DNA from 2 places in the Streptomyces sp. CA-249302 genome. Region 2 is predicted to be linked to the other one. Evidence: riboswitches for the same ligand, from Rfam matches in the RefSeq annotation. Region 2 holds a riboswitch; the other holds the start of a gene.
The links. Region 2 has a riboswitch for cobalamin ahead of ACQEWB_RS11250 (cobalamin biosynthesis protein). Riboswitches for the same ligand answer to the same signal wherever they lie in the genome.
Positions count from the first base shown of each region.

Region 1 (5,839 bases), 1.9 Mb from region 2:
AGCGAGCTCAGGACTCTCGACCCGCGCGCCTACGTCGAACTCGGCGACCACCTGCGCACGCTGGAGAGCCACTACCGCGACCTGTGCGACGTCGAGTTCACCGTCGAGCGCGGCAAGCTGTGGATCCTGCAGACCCGCGTCGGCAAGCGCACCGCCGAGGCCGCCTTCCGCATCGCCCACGACCTGCGCGAGGAGAACACGATCACCGCCGACGAGGCGCTGACCCGGGTGGACGGCGCCGGACTGACCCGGCTGATGTTCCCCCGCTTCGACGTGAAGGCCACCGACCAGCCGCTGGCCCACGGTGTGCCCGCCTCACCGGGCGCGGCCGTCGGCGCCGTCGTCTTCGACTCCGCCGAGGCGGTACGCCGTGCCGCCACCGGCGAGCACGTGGTCCTGGTCCGCCGGGAGACCACCCCCGACGACCTGCCCGGCATGATCGCCGCACAGGCGGTGCTCACCAGCCGGGGCGGCAAGACCAGCCACGCCGCCGTCGTCGCCCGGGGCATGGGCAAGGTGTGCGTGTGCGGCGCCGAGACCCTCGCCGTCGATCCGGCCGGCCGCCGCTTCACCACCCCGTCGGGAGTGGTCGTACGCGAGGGTGACACGGTCTCCGTCGACGGCACCGCGGGCACCGTCCACCTCGGCGAGCTCCCGCTCACCGTGTCCGAGGTCGGCCGCGCCCTGGAGACCCGCGCCGCGGCCGGTCCGCTCACCGAGGCCGTGCTCGGCGCGCTCGACCACGCCGACTCCGTACGCCGCCTCCAGGTCCGGGCCAACGCCGACACCCCCGAGGACGCGGCCCGCGCCCGCGGCCTCGGCGCACAGGGCATCGGCCTGTGCCGCACCGAGCACATGTTCCTCGGCGAACGCCGGGCGCTGGTCGAGGCGATGATCCTGGCCCGCGACGACACCGCGCGCGAGGCGGCCCTCGCGGCCCTGCTGCCGCTGCAGCGCGCGGACTTCACCGGAATCCTCGAGGCCATGGACGGGCTGCCGGTGACGATCCGACTCCTTGACCCGCCGCTGCACGAGTTCCTGCCCGACCGTACGGAACTCGCCGTACGCCTGGCCGAGGCCGCCGACCCCGACCCGCGTGACCGTGAACTCCTCGCCGCCGTCGAGCGCATGCACGAGCAGAACCCGATGCTCGGCCTGCGCGGAGTACGGCTGGGCCTCGCCGTGCCCGGCCTGATGGCCATGCAGGTACGTGCCGTCGCCGAAGCGGTCACGGCCCGTCTGCGCGCCGGTGGCGACCCGAAGGCCGAGATCATGATTCCGCTCGTGGGCACGGTCGAGGAACTCCGCCTGGCCCGCGCCGAGACGGAACGCGTCCTCGCCGAGGTCGCGTCCGAGACCGGCACCGAACTCGACTGTCCCATCGGCACGATGATCGAGCTGCCGCGAGCCGCGCTCACCGCCGCACGCATCGCCGAGGCCGCGGACTTCTTCTCCTTCGGCACCAACGACCTCACCCAGACGACCTGGGGTCTCTCCCGGGACGACGCCGAGGCCTCGTTCTTCCCGCTGTACCTGGAGAAGGGCGTCTTCGCGGTGTCGCCGTTCGACTCGATCGACCAGGAAGGCGTCGGACGTCTGGTGGAGCTGGCGACCCGGGCCGGACGCGCGGTCAACCCGCGCCTGGAGACCGGCGTGTGCGGCGAGCACGGCGGCGACCCGGACTCCATCCACTTCTTCCACCGGATCGGCCTGGACTACGTCTCCTGCTCGCCGTTCCGGATCCCGGCGGCCCGGCTGGAGGCGGGCCGAGCGGCACTCGCGCAGGCCACCGAGCGCAGCGACAGCAGGTGACCGGCGCCGCCCGCGCTCAGGTGCGGTCGCCCTTGGGCTTGCCCCTTTGGTCCAGGGCGCCGTGCCGGGGCGCCCGACGTCGGCTCGGCGCCCGTGCGCAGTTGCTCCAGGCGCCCGGGCGCTCCGGGGGGGCGAGTTGGCGTGGCCCGGAAGCTCGTGCGGTGTCAGTCGGTCATCGCCGCGGGGCACCTCGTCGGGCTCGCGTCCCTCCCGTACCTCGCGCACCGGTCCGCCGTCCGGCAGCCTCGGCCGCTCCTTCGGGCCGGGCGGGGTCAGCTCCTGGCGGCGCACCCGGGCGCCGAGCCAGAACGCGCCGAGCAAGAGGGCGACGACCACCACCCCCGCCACGACCAGGCCGCTCCCGAGTGCGCCGCGGCCCGTACGCGTGGGCCTCCATGTGCACCTGCCATCAATGACAGGACGCCGTTCCCGCGACAGACCGTCGTTCCCGGTGTTTGACGCGGTCGGCCCCGGCTACCCGCCCCTTGTGACTACGACGACCCAGCAGGAGCTCTTCCGGTTCCTGGAGGACCGCTTCGCTTGCGCCCAGGCGTGTACCGACTGCGCACGCGCGTGTGCGTTGCGCGCGAGCCTCCTGGATCCGGACGGGACACAGCACCAGGAACTCGCACGACGCAAGGGCATCATGGCCGCGGAGGTGTGCGACGCGACCTGCCGAGTGCTGTCGGAGCAGAACCGGCTGGACGAGGCCGGCCTGCACATGCAGGTGGAGTGGTGCCGCACCGTGTGCCTGGAGAGCGCGCATGTCTTCGACGCGCAGCCGGGTGCCGAGGACGGCGCGAAGGCCTGCCGGGAATGCGCCCAGGCCTGCACGGACTTCCTCGCCACCCTGAACTGACGCTCAGGGGGCTTCGCCACCGAGGGGTCGGCCGAGCCGCACGTTCCAGCGTCCCGACCTGCCGCTGAGTTCGACGGCGGTCAGCGGCGGGACGTCGGTGCGCCAGAAGGCCGACTCCGGTGCCCCGAGCGCCCGCACCACCGCGGCCCGTGCGACCTCGGGTTCGACCACGGCGAGGGTCCGCCCCGGAACGGCCGACCCCAGCCAGCCCTCGACCCGGTCGCACAGGGCCGCCACCGGCTCCCCGCCGTGCGGGGCGGAGCCGGGATCCGACAGCCAGCGGGCCAGCGCCTCCGGCTCCCGCCCGCTCACCTCCGCCAGCGTCTCCCCGCGCCAGCGCCCCGCGTCCAGCCCCGCCAACTCCGGTGCGTCCACGGCGTCGAGGCCGAGCGCGTCGGCCGTCTCACGGCAGCGCACGGTGGGGGAGGACACGGTGTGTACGGCCGCCGGGAGCGTGCCGGCGGCCGCCCGGGCCTGCCGCAACCCGGCGGCGTCCAGGGGGCAGCCGTCGTCGAAGCGGGCCTCCCTGAGGGCCGCCGTGATCGCGGGTGAGATCAAGATCACTCGGCTCGTCATACGTCCATCCCGCGCTCGACATCCCTTCAAGTCCCTTGATCCACCGGCGAAAACGGCTCCCCAAGGGCGCTCACGCCGGTTTCATGCGCTCTTGGCCGCACCCCCGCTTCGCGGTACCTTCTCGTGGATATTGACGACGGCACAGCGGAAGCCGGTGGAATTCCGGCACGGTCGCGCCACTGTATGCCGGGCACGCACCCTGGGTGCGTGCCGGGCGAGTCAGACCCGCCCGTCGTCCTGTTGCACCACCGAGACGGGACGCGAGTTCCCCAGGAGGGCCTGCCATGGCGCAGTCTGTCGCTCAGCCGACCACCACTCCCACCGCCGTACCGGCGAAGCTGCCGATCGGCGCGATCGTCCCCTGGGCGGTCTTCTTCGGCATCCTGATGCTGGTCCTGCTCTACTTCGTCGGCGCCGAGCAGGGCGCCACTTCCGTGATGAGCGGATCCGACGTGCACGAGTGGGTGCACGACGCCCGCCACCTGCTCGGCTTCCCCTGCCACTGACGGCCGGGGAGAACGTACGAGCCCATGAACTCGGCAACCGTCCGCAACCTCCTGGTGCGTGGCATGCTCGCGGGACTCGCCGCGGGCCTGCTCGCCCTCGTCGTCGCCTACTTCCTCGGTGAACCGCGCGTCGACGCGGCCATCGCCTTCGAGGAGGCGCACTCGCACGAACACGGCGTCGAAACCGTCAGCCGCACGATGCAGTCCACCGCGGGCCTGTCCACCGGTGTCCTCGTCTACGGCATCGCGTTCGGCGGCATCGCCGCCCTCGCGTACTGCTTCGCGCTGGGCCGCATCGGCCGCTTCGGGCCGCGCGCGAGCGCGCTGCTCCTGGCGGCCGCCGGCCTGATCGCCGTGTACGTCGTGCCGTTCCTGAAGTACCCGGCCAACCCGCCGTCCGTCGGCGACCCCGACACCATCGGCAAACGGACCTCGCTGTACTTCCTGATGGTCCTGCTCAGCGTCCTGCTCGCGGTCGCCACCGTGATCCTCGGCAAGCGCCTCGCGCCGCGCCTGGGCAACTGGAACGCGACCCTTGCGGCCGGGGCGTTCTTCCTCCTCGTGGTCGGGCTCGCGTACGCGTTCCTGCCCTCCTTCAACGAGGTTCCGAAGACCTTCCCGGCCACCCTGCTCTGGCAGTTCCGGCTGGCGGCCCTGGCCGTCCAGGCGACCCTGTGGACCACCTTCGGGCTGGTCTTCGGACTGCTGGCGGAGCGCGTGCTGGCTCCCGAGCCGGCGCGCGCCACCGCTGCGGCACAGGCAACACCCGTCGCCCACTGAGCACTTCACCGGCCAGGGCCCCCGGAACCGTCGAGATCCGGGGGCCCTGGCCGTTTTGCGCCTACTCCCGTTTCCGTCCGCGACGCCATTCCCAATTTCTGGAACACGTTCTACCGTGTGCGCCGTCAGGACCGGCCTGCGAAGCCTGGAGGCGCCGTGCACCTCGAATACACGCCCGAGCAGCAGCGGCTGCGCACCGAACTGCGCTCGTACTTCGCCGGGTTGGTGCCCGACAACGCCTACGCCCGGCACGGCGACCCGGCCGCCCAGAAGCGCTTCTACCGCGAGACCATCCGCCGCCTCGGCACCGACGGCTGGCTCGGCGTGGGCTGGCCGAAGGAGTACGGCGGGCGCGGCCTGACCGCGATGGAGCAGTTCATCTTCTTCGACGAGGCCGCCCAGGCGGGTGTCCCGCTGCCCTTGATGGCGCTCAACACCGTCGGGCCCACGATCATGCAGTTCGGCACCGACGAGCAGAAGGCGTACTTCCTGCCCAAGATCCTCGCCGGCCGGATCGACTTCGCGATCGGCTACAGCGAGCCCGACGCCGGCACGGATCTGGCGTCCCTGAAGACACGGGCCGTGCGCGACGGCGACGAATACGTCGTCAACGGCCAGAAGATCTGGACGACGAACGGCGACACCGCGGACTGGGTGTGGCTCGCGACCCGCACCGACCCGGAAGCCCCGCCGCACAAGGGCATCACCATGCTCCTCGTCCCCACCACCGACCCCGGCTACTCCTGCACCGTCATCCGCACTCTCGCCTCGCACGACACCACGGCCAGCTACTACGAGAACGTCCGCGTCCCCGTCGCCCGCCGGGTCGGCGCCGAGAACCAGGGCTGGCGGTTGATCACAAACCAGCTCAACCATGAACGCGTCACCCTCGCCGCCCACGGCACCATGGCGATCCGCGCCCTCCAGGACGTACAGCGCTGGGCGATGGAGACCAAGCTCGCCGACGGCCGCCGGGTCGTCGACCTCCCGTGGGTGCGCCGCCGCCTCGCCCAGACCCACACCAGGCTCGACGCGATGAAGCTCATGAACTGGCGCATGGTGCACGCCGTCCAGAACGGCACCCTCACCCCCCAGGACGCCTCCGCGGTCAAGGTCTACGGCTCCGAAGCCCGCCGGGACGCCTACGCCTGGCTGATGGAGATCGTCGGCGCGGCGGGCGAGCTGAAGGAGGGCTCGGCGGGCACGGTCCTGCACGGCGAGCTGGAGCGCGGCTACCGCTCGGCGGTCATCTTCACCTTCGGCGGCGGCAACAACGAGATCCAGCGGGAGATCATCTCGTGGATCG
Region 1 is NZ_JBNJMG010000001.1:563,662-569,500, reverse strand. It holds gene ppdK (pyruvate, phosphate dikinase) at 1-1,812, shown strand, start outside; partial or broken gene ACQEWB_RS02510 (DUF6479 family protein) at 1,948-2,226, opposite strand; gene ACQEWB_RS02505 (ferredoxin) at 2,300-2,671, shown strand; gene ACQEWB_RS02500 (histidine phosphatase family protein) at 2,675-3,247, opposite strand; cobalamin riboswitch at 3,367-3,496, shown strand; gene ACQEWB_RS02495 (CbtB domain-containing protein) at 3,532-3,753, shown strand; gene ACQEWB_RS02490 (CbtA family protein) at 3,778-4,533, shown strand; gene ACQEWB_RS02485 (acyl-CoA dehydrogenase family protein) at 4,690-5,839, shown strand, end outside.
Region 1: another riboswitch for cobalamin. It lies ahead of ACQEWB_RS02495 (CbtB domain-containing protein); the one in region 2 lies ahead of ACQEWB_RS11250 (cobalamin biosynthesis protein).

Region 2 (5,839 bases):
ACAACCCGTACGACAAGAAGCACAAGTGCTACCGCCTGAGCCACTCGAGCATGGTCGACTGGATCGCCTCGTTCAGCAACGAGGTGAAGCGGCTGACCGGCCGCCGCCCGGTGATCTACACGACCGCCCACTGGTGGAACACGTGCACCGGCAGCAGCCGCGCCTTCGCCGCCAACCACGCGCTGTGGATCGCGCGGCACGACTCGGCGGACGCGGGGTCGCTGCCGGCCGGCTGGTCGTTCTGGACCTTCTGGCAGTACGACAACAGCGGCAGCCTGCCGGGTGACCAGAATCTCTTCAACGGGTCCCTGGCCCAACTGAAGCGGTTCGCGCGCGGCTACTGACCGTTCTGGACACCGCGAAGCCCACCTCAGTTCACCTTCCGTTTACCCAGGTTACGTACGTTCGTACGACCAATGACCTCGAACGATTGCCTGGGTAAATGGAAAACTTCTCGCTGATCCTCGCGATTGTGGTGATCACCGCACTCGCGTTTGATTTCACGAACGGTTTCCACGACACCGCCAACGCGATGGCCACGACCATCTCGACCGGTGCGCTCAAGCCCAAGGTCGCGGTGGCCATGTCCGCCGTCCTCAACCTTGTGGGTGCCTTCCTCTCCGTGGAGGTCGCCAACACGATCTCCAAGGGTCTCGTCGACGAGACCGGCATACGTCCCGAGGTCATCTTCGCCGCCCTGGTGGGCGCGATCCTCTGGAACCTGCTGACCTGGCTGGTGGGCCTGCCCTCCAGCTCCTCGCACGCCCTCATGGGCGGTCTGATCGGCGCCACCATCGCCTCGGCCGGCCTGGGCGCGGTGCACGGTGACGCGCTGGTCACCAAGGTCCTGATCCCGGCGATCGCGGCCCCGGTGGTGGCGGGCGTCGCCGCGATGCTCGCGACCCGGCTCTCCTACACCCTCGGCAAGAAGGCCGACGGCAAGGCCGCCGCGAAGGGCTACCGGGCGGGCCAGATCGCCTCGGCCGGCCTGGTCTCGCTGGCCCACGGCACCAACGACGCGCAGAAGACGATGGGCATCATCACCCTCGCCCTGGTCGCCGGCGGTGCCGTCGCCCCCGACTCGGACCCGCCCACCTGGGTCATCCTCTCCGCGGGCCTGGCCATCGCGCTCGGCACCTACCTCGGCGGCTGGCGCATCATCCGCACGATGGGCAAGGGCCTGACCGAGCTCCAGCCGCAGCAGGGCTTCGCCGCCCAGACCAGCGCGGCGACGGTCATCCTGGCCTCCTCGCACCTCGGCTTGTCCCTCTCCACCACGCACTCGGTCTCCGGTTCGGTGATGGGCGCGGGCCTGGGCCGCAAGGGCGGGGTGGTCCGCTGGTCCACGGCGACCCGGATGTTCGTGGCGTGGGCCCTGACGCTGCCGGCCGCCGCCCTGGTGGGCGCGCTCGCCGAGTCGGTCACCGACCTCGGCGACTGGGGCACGGCGGTCGTCGCCGTCTTCCTCGTCGCCTCCGGCGCCGCGATCTGGAAGCTCTCCCGCCGCGAGGTCGTCGACGCGTCGAACGTCAACGACGCGGACGAGCCGGCCGGCGTGGTCACCACGGCGATCGCCGCCGTGACGCCGCCGCCGGCGGGCACGGTGACCGAGGGCCTGACGGCCACGATCCCCGCGCCCGCGCCGGCCGCCCCGGCCCCCACCACGACCGAGCCGGCCACCCCGCCGGCCGCCGTCTGAGCCCCGCACCCCGGTAGAAGGAACCCTCACCATGAAGATCGACTGGGAAGCGCTCGGCTCCGTCTTCGGCGTCAGCCTCGTGGTCACCGTGGGCCTCGTGGCCCTGTTCACCCTCGGCATCATGGGCCTGTCCCGCCGCGAGCGGGCCACCGCCGAGGGCGGCTCGGCGCCCCTCGCGGTCACCGGCGCGTACGTCTGCTTCGCGGCGTGCGCGGCGGCGGTGGCGTACGGGATCTCACTGATCGTGGCCTGAGGCCACCCCACAACTCACCTGCGCACGGCGCCCCCTGACCGCATCCACGCCAGGGGGCGCAGTCATGTGCGCTGTGGGCCTCAGCACACTCCCCCACCGCAGGTCAACGGCAAGTTGACTGCCGTTCGGGGGCGTGGTGGACTGCCGGAGCCATTTACGGCGGCAAGGGAGGAAGCCGGTGCGAGTCCGGCGCGGTCCCGCCACTGTCACCGGGGTAGGTAGCCCCGGGAGCCAGGAACTCCCACCGCCGGTCTCGTCGAACCAGGGCGTGGACACCCTGAGTGAGGACATATCGCCATGCGCGGCTGCCTGTTGAGCGTCAACGCCCGAGCACTGCCCCACCCCACGGCCGGCTGAGCCGATGCGTGCCGATCGCGTCTTCGCGTACGGCGCCGCCGCCGGACTTCTCGGTGACCACCTGCTCGGCGATCCGCGCCGCGGGCATCCGGTCGCCGTCTTCGGGCGGGCCGCGGGCGCCGTGGAACGGGTGTTGTGGCGGGACCACCGCGGGTGGGGCGCGCTGCACATCGCCGTGTGTGCAGGGGGGACGGTCGGGCTCGGTGCCGTCGCGGAGCGAGTCGTACGACCGTCCCGTGCCGCTTCCGTCGCACTGACCGCCGCCGCCACCTGGGCCGTTGTCGGGGGGACCTCGCTCGCGCGGGAGGCCCGCGGGATCGGCAAGTCCCTCGATGCCGGGGACGTCGAGGGTGCCCGGGCCCGGCTGCCGCATCTCTGCGGGCGGGATCCGCAGGCGCTGGACGCCGACGGGATCGCCCGAGCCGTCGTCGAGTCCGTTGCCGAGAACACCTCCGATGCCGTCGTCGGGGCGCTGGTGTGGGGGGCCGTCGGCGGGGTGCCGGGGCTTCTCGGGTTCCGGGCCGTGAACACGCTGGACGCCATGGTCGGGCACAAGTCGGCCAAGTACCGGCGGTACGGGTGGGCTTCGGCCCGGCTCGACGACGTCGTTGGGTGGCCCGGTGCCCGGCTCACCGCCGCGCTCGCGACCGTCGCCGGGGGCGATCCGCGCGGAGCGGTACGTGCCTGGCGTACCGACGCCGGAAAGCATCCGAGCCCCAACGCCGGACCCGTGGAGGCCTCCTTCGCGGGGGCGCTCGGCGTGCGGCTCGGCGGGACGCTGTCGTACGGCGGGCGGGTCGAGCACCGGCCCGTGCTGAACACGCCGGGGCGCGCCGTCGCCGTACAGGACATCGAGCGGGCGGTACGGCTGTCCCGGCGCGTCGGTCTCCTCGCGCTCGGCGTCGGTGTCGCCGCGCGGCTGCTGGTGAAGGGACGTACGAAATGAGCGGGGGGCTGCTCGTCGCCGGTACCACCTCCGACGCCGGCAAGAGTGTGGTCACCGCCGGGATCTGCCGGTGGCTGGTGCGGCAGGGGGTCAAGGTCGCGCCCTTCAAGGCGCAGAACATGTCCCTCAATTCGTTCGTGACGCGCGAGGGTGCGGAGATCGGGCGGGCGCAGGCCATGCAGGCGCAGGCCTGCCGGGTCGAGCCGACCGCGCTGATGAATCCCGTGCTGCTGAAGCCCGGGAGCGAGCAGAGCAGTCAGGTCGTGCTCATGGGGAAGCCCGTGGGGGAGCTGAGCGCCCGCGGGTATCACGGGGGGCGGCAGCAGCAGCTGCTCGGGACCGTGCTGGAGTGCCTCGCCGAGTTGCGGGGCACTTATGACGCGGTGATCTGTGAGGGGGCGGGCAGTCCGGCCGAGATCAACCTGCGGCGGACGGACATCGTGAACATGGGGATCGCCCGGAACGCCGGGCTGCCCGTGCTCGTCGTCGGCGACATCGACCGCGGGGGCGTCTTCGCCTCCTTCTTCGGGACCGTCGCGCTGCTGTCGGACGAGGACCAGCGGCTCGTCGCGGGGTTCCTCGTCAACAAGTTCCGAGGGGATGTCTCGCTGCTGGAGCCGGGGCTCGACATGCTGCACGGGCTCACCGGGCGGCGGACGTACGGGGTGCTTCCGTTCCGGCACGGGCTGGGGATCGACGAGGAGGACGGGCTGCGGGTGTCCCTGCGGGGGACGGTCCGGGAGTCGAACACGGCTCCGCCCCTCGGCGAGGACGTACTGCGGGTCGCCGTCTGTGCCATCCCGCTGATGTCCAACTTCACCGACGTGGACGCGCTCGCCGCCGAACCGGGTGTCGTGGTGCGGTTCGTGGACCGGCCGGAGGAGCTCTCCGACGCCGACCTCGTCGTCATTCCGGGGACCCGGGGGACGGTCAAGGCCCTGGAGTGGCTGCGGGAGCGGGGGCTTGCCGAGGCCCTGGTCCGCAGGGCCGCCGAGCAGCGGCCGATCCTCGGCGTCTGCGGTGGCTTCCAGATCCTCGGGGAGCACATCGAGGACGAGGTCGAGAGCCGCAAGGGGGCCGTGGACGGGCTCGGGGTGCTGCCCGTGCGCGTGCGGTTCGCGCGCGAGAAGACGCTCACCCGGCCGGTGGGCGAGGCCCTCGGCGAGCGGGTCGAGGGGTACGAGATCCATCACGGGGTCGCCGAAGTCACGGGCGGGGGCGCCTTTTTGGACGGCTGCCGGGTCGGGCAGACCTGGGGTACCCACTGGCACGGTTCGCTGGAGTCGGACGGGTTCCGGCGGGCGTTCCTGCGGGAGGTGGCGGCCGCCGCGGGCCGTCGTTTCGTGCCGGCCCCCGACACCTCGTTCGCCGCGCTGCGCGAGGAGCAGCTCGAGCGGCTCGGCGACCTGATCGAAGAACACGCGGACACGGACGCGCTGTGGCGGCTCATCGAGTCGGGCGCGCCGCAAGGACTGCCTTTCATTCCACCGGGAGCGCCCGCATGAGCACAGTGCTGTTGTTGTCGACCGCCGACACGGACCTGCTGGCGGCCAGGGCCGCAGCCGGTGCCGACTACCGGATCGGCAACCCGACCCGGGTGGACGTGACCGAGGAGCTGCCCGGTCTCCTCGACGGCGCCGACCTCGCCGTCGTACGGCTGCTCGGCGGCAAGCGGGCCTGGGAGGACGGGCTGGCCGCGCTGAAGGCGTCCGGGATCCCCACGGTGCTGCTCGGTGGAGAGGCCGTCCCCGACGCGGAGTTGATGGCCGAGTCGTCGGTGCCGGCCGGTGTCGTCGCGGAGGCGCTGCGGTACCTCGTCGAGGGCGGGCCCGAGAACCTCACCGAGCTCGCGCGGTTCCTCTCCGACACCGTGCTGCTGACGGGTGAGGGGTTCGTCGAGCCGCGGAAGATGCCGGAGTACGGCGTCCACGGCTCGTACGAAAGGGTCGACGGCCGCCCGACCGTGGGCGTGCTCTTCTACCGGGCCCATGAGCTCAGCGGCAACACCGCTTTCGTCGACACCCTGTGCGACGCGATCGAGGCCCGTGGCTCCAACGCCCTTCCCGTGTACTGCGGTTCGCTGCGCGGCGCGGACGCGGGGCTGTACGAGATCCTCGCCGAGGCCGACTCCCTGGTCGCCACCATCCTGGCCGCCGGCGGCACCCACGCCTCGCAGGCCTCGGCCGGCGGTGACGAGGAGGCCTGGGACATCGGGGCCCTCGCCGACCTCGACGTCCCTGTCCTGCAAGGACTTTGCCTTACGTCGTCCCGGGCGGCCTGGGACGAGTCGGACGCGGCACTGTCCCCCATGGACGCGGCGATGCAGGTCGCGATCCCGGAGTTCGACGGGCGCCTCATCACCGTGCCCTTCTCCTTCAAGGAGCAGGGCCCTGACGAGGTTCCGGTGTACGTCGCCGACCCCGAGCGGGCCGCGCGGGTCGCCGGGATCGCCGTACGGCACGCCCGGTTGAAGCACAAGGCGAACGCCGACAAGAAGCTGGCGCTCGTCTTCACGGCGTACCCGACGAAGCACTCGCGGGTCGGGAACGCGGTCGGTCTCGACACGCCCGCTTCGGCGGTACGG
Region 2 is NZ_JBNJMG010000001.1:2,492,761-2,498,599, forward strand. It holds gene ACQEWB_RS11235 (lysozyme) at 1-344, shown strand, start outside; gene ACQEWB_RS11240 (anion permease) at 443-1,699, shown strand; gene ACQEWB_RS11245 (hypothetical protein) at 1,731-1,952, shown strand; cobalamin riboswitch at 2,073-2,212, shown strand; gene ACQEWB_RS11250 (cobalamin biosynthesis protein) at 2,314-3,255, shown strand; gene ACQEWB_RS11255 (cobyric acid synthase) at 3,252-4,760, shown strand; gene cobN (cobaltochelatase subunit CobN) at 4,757-5,839, shown strand, end outside.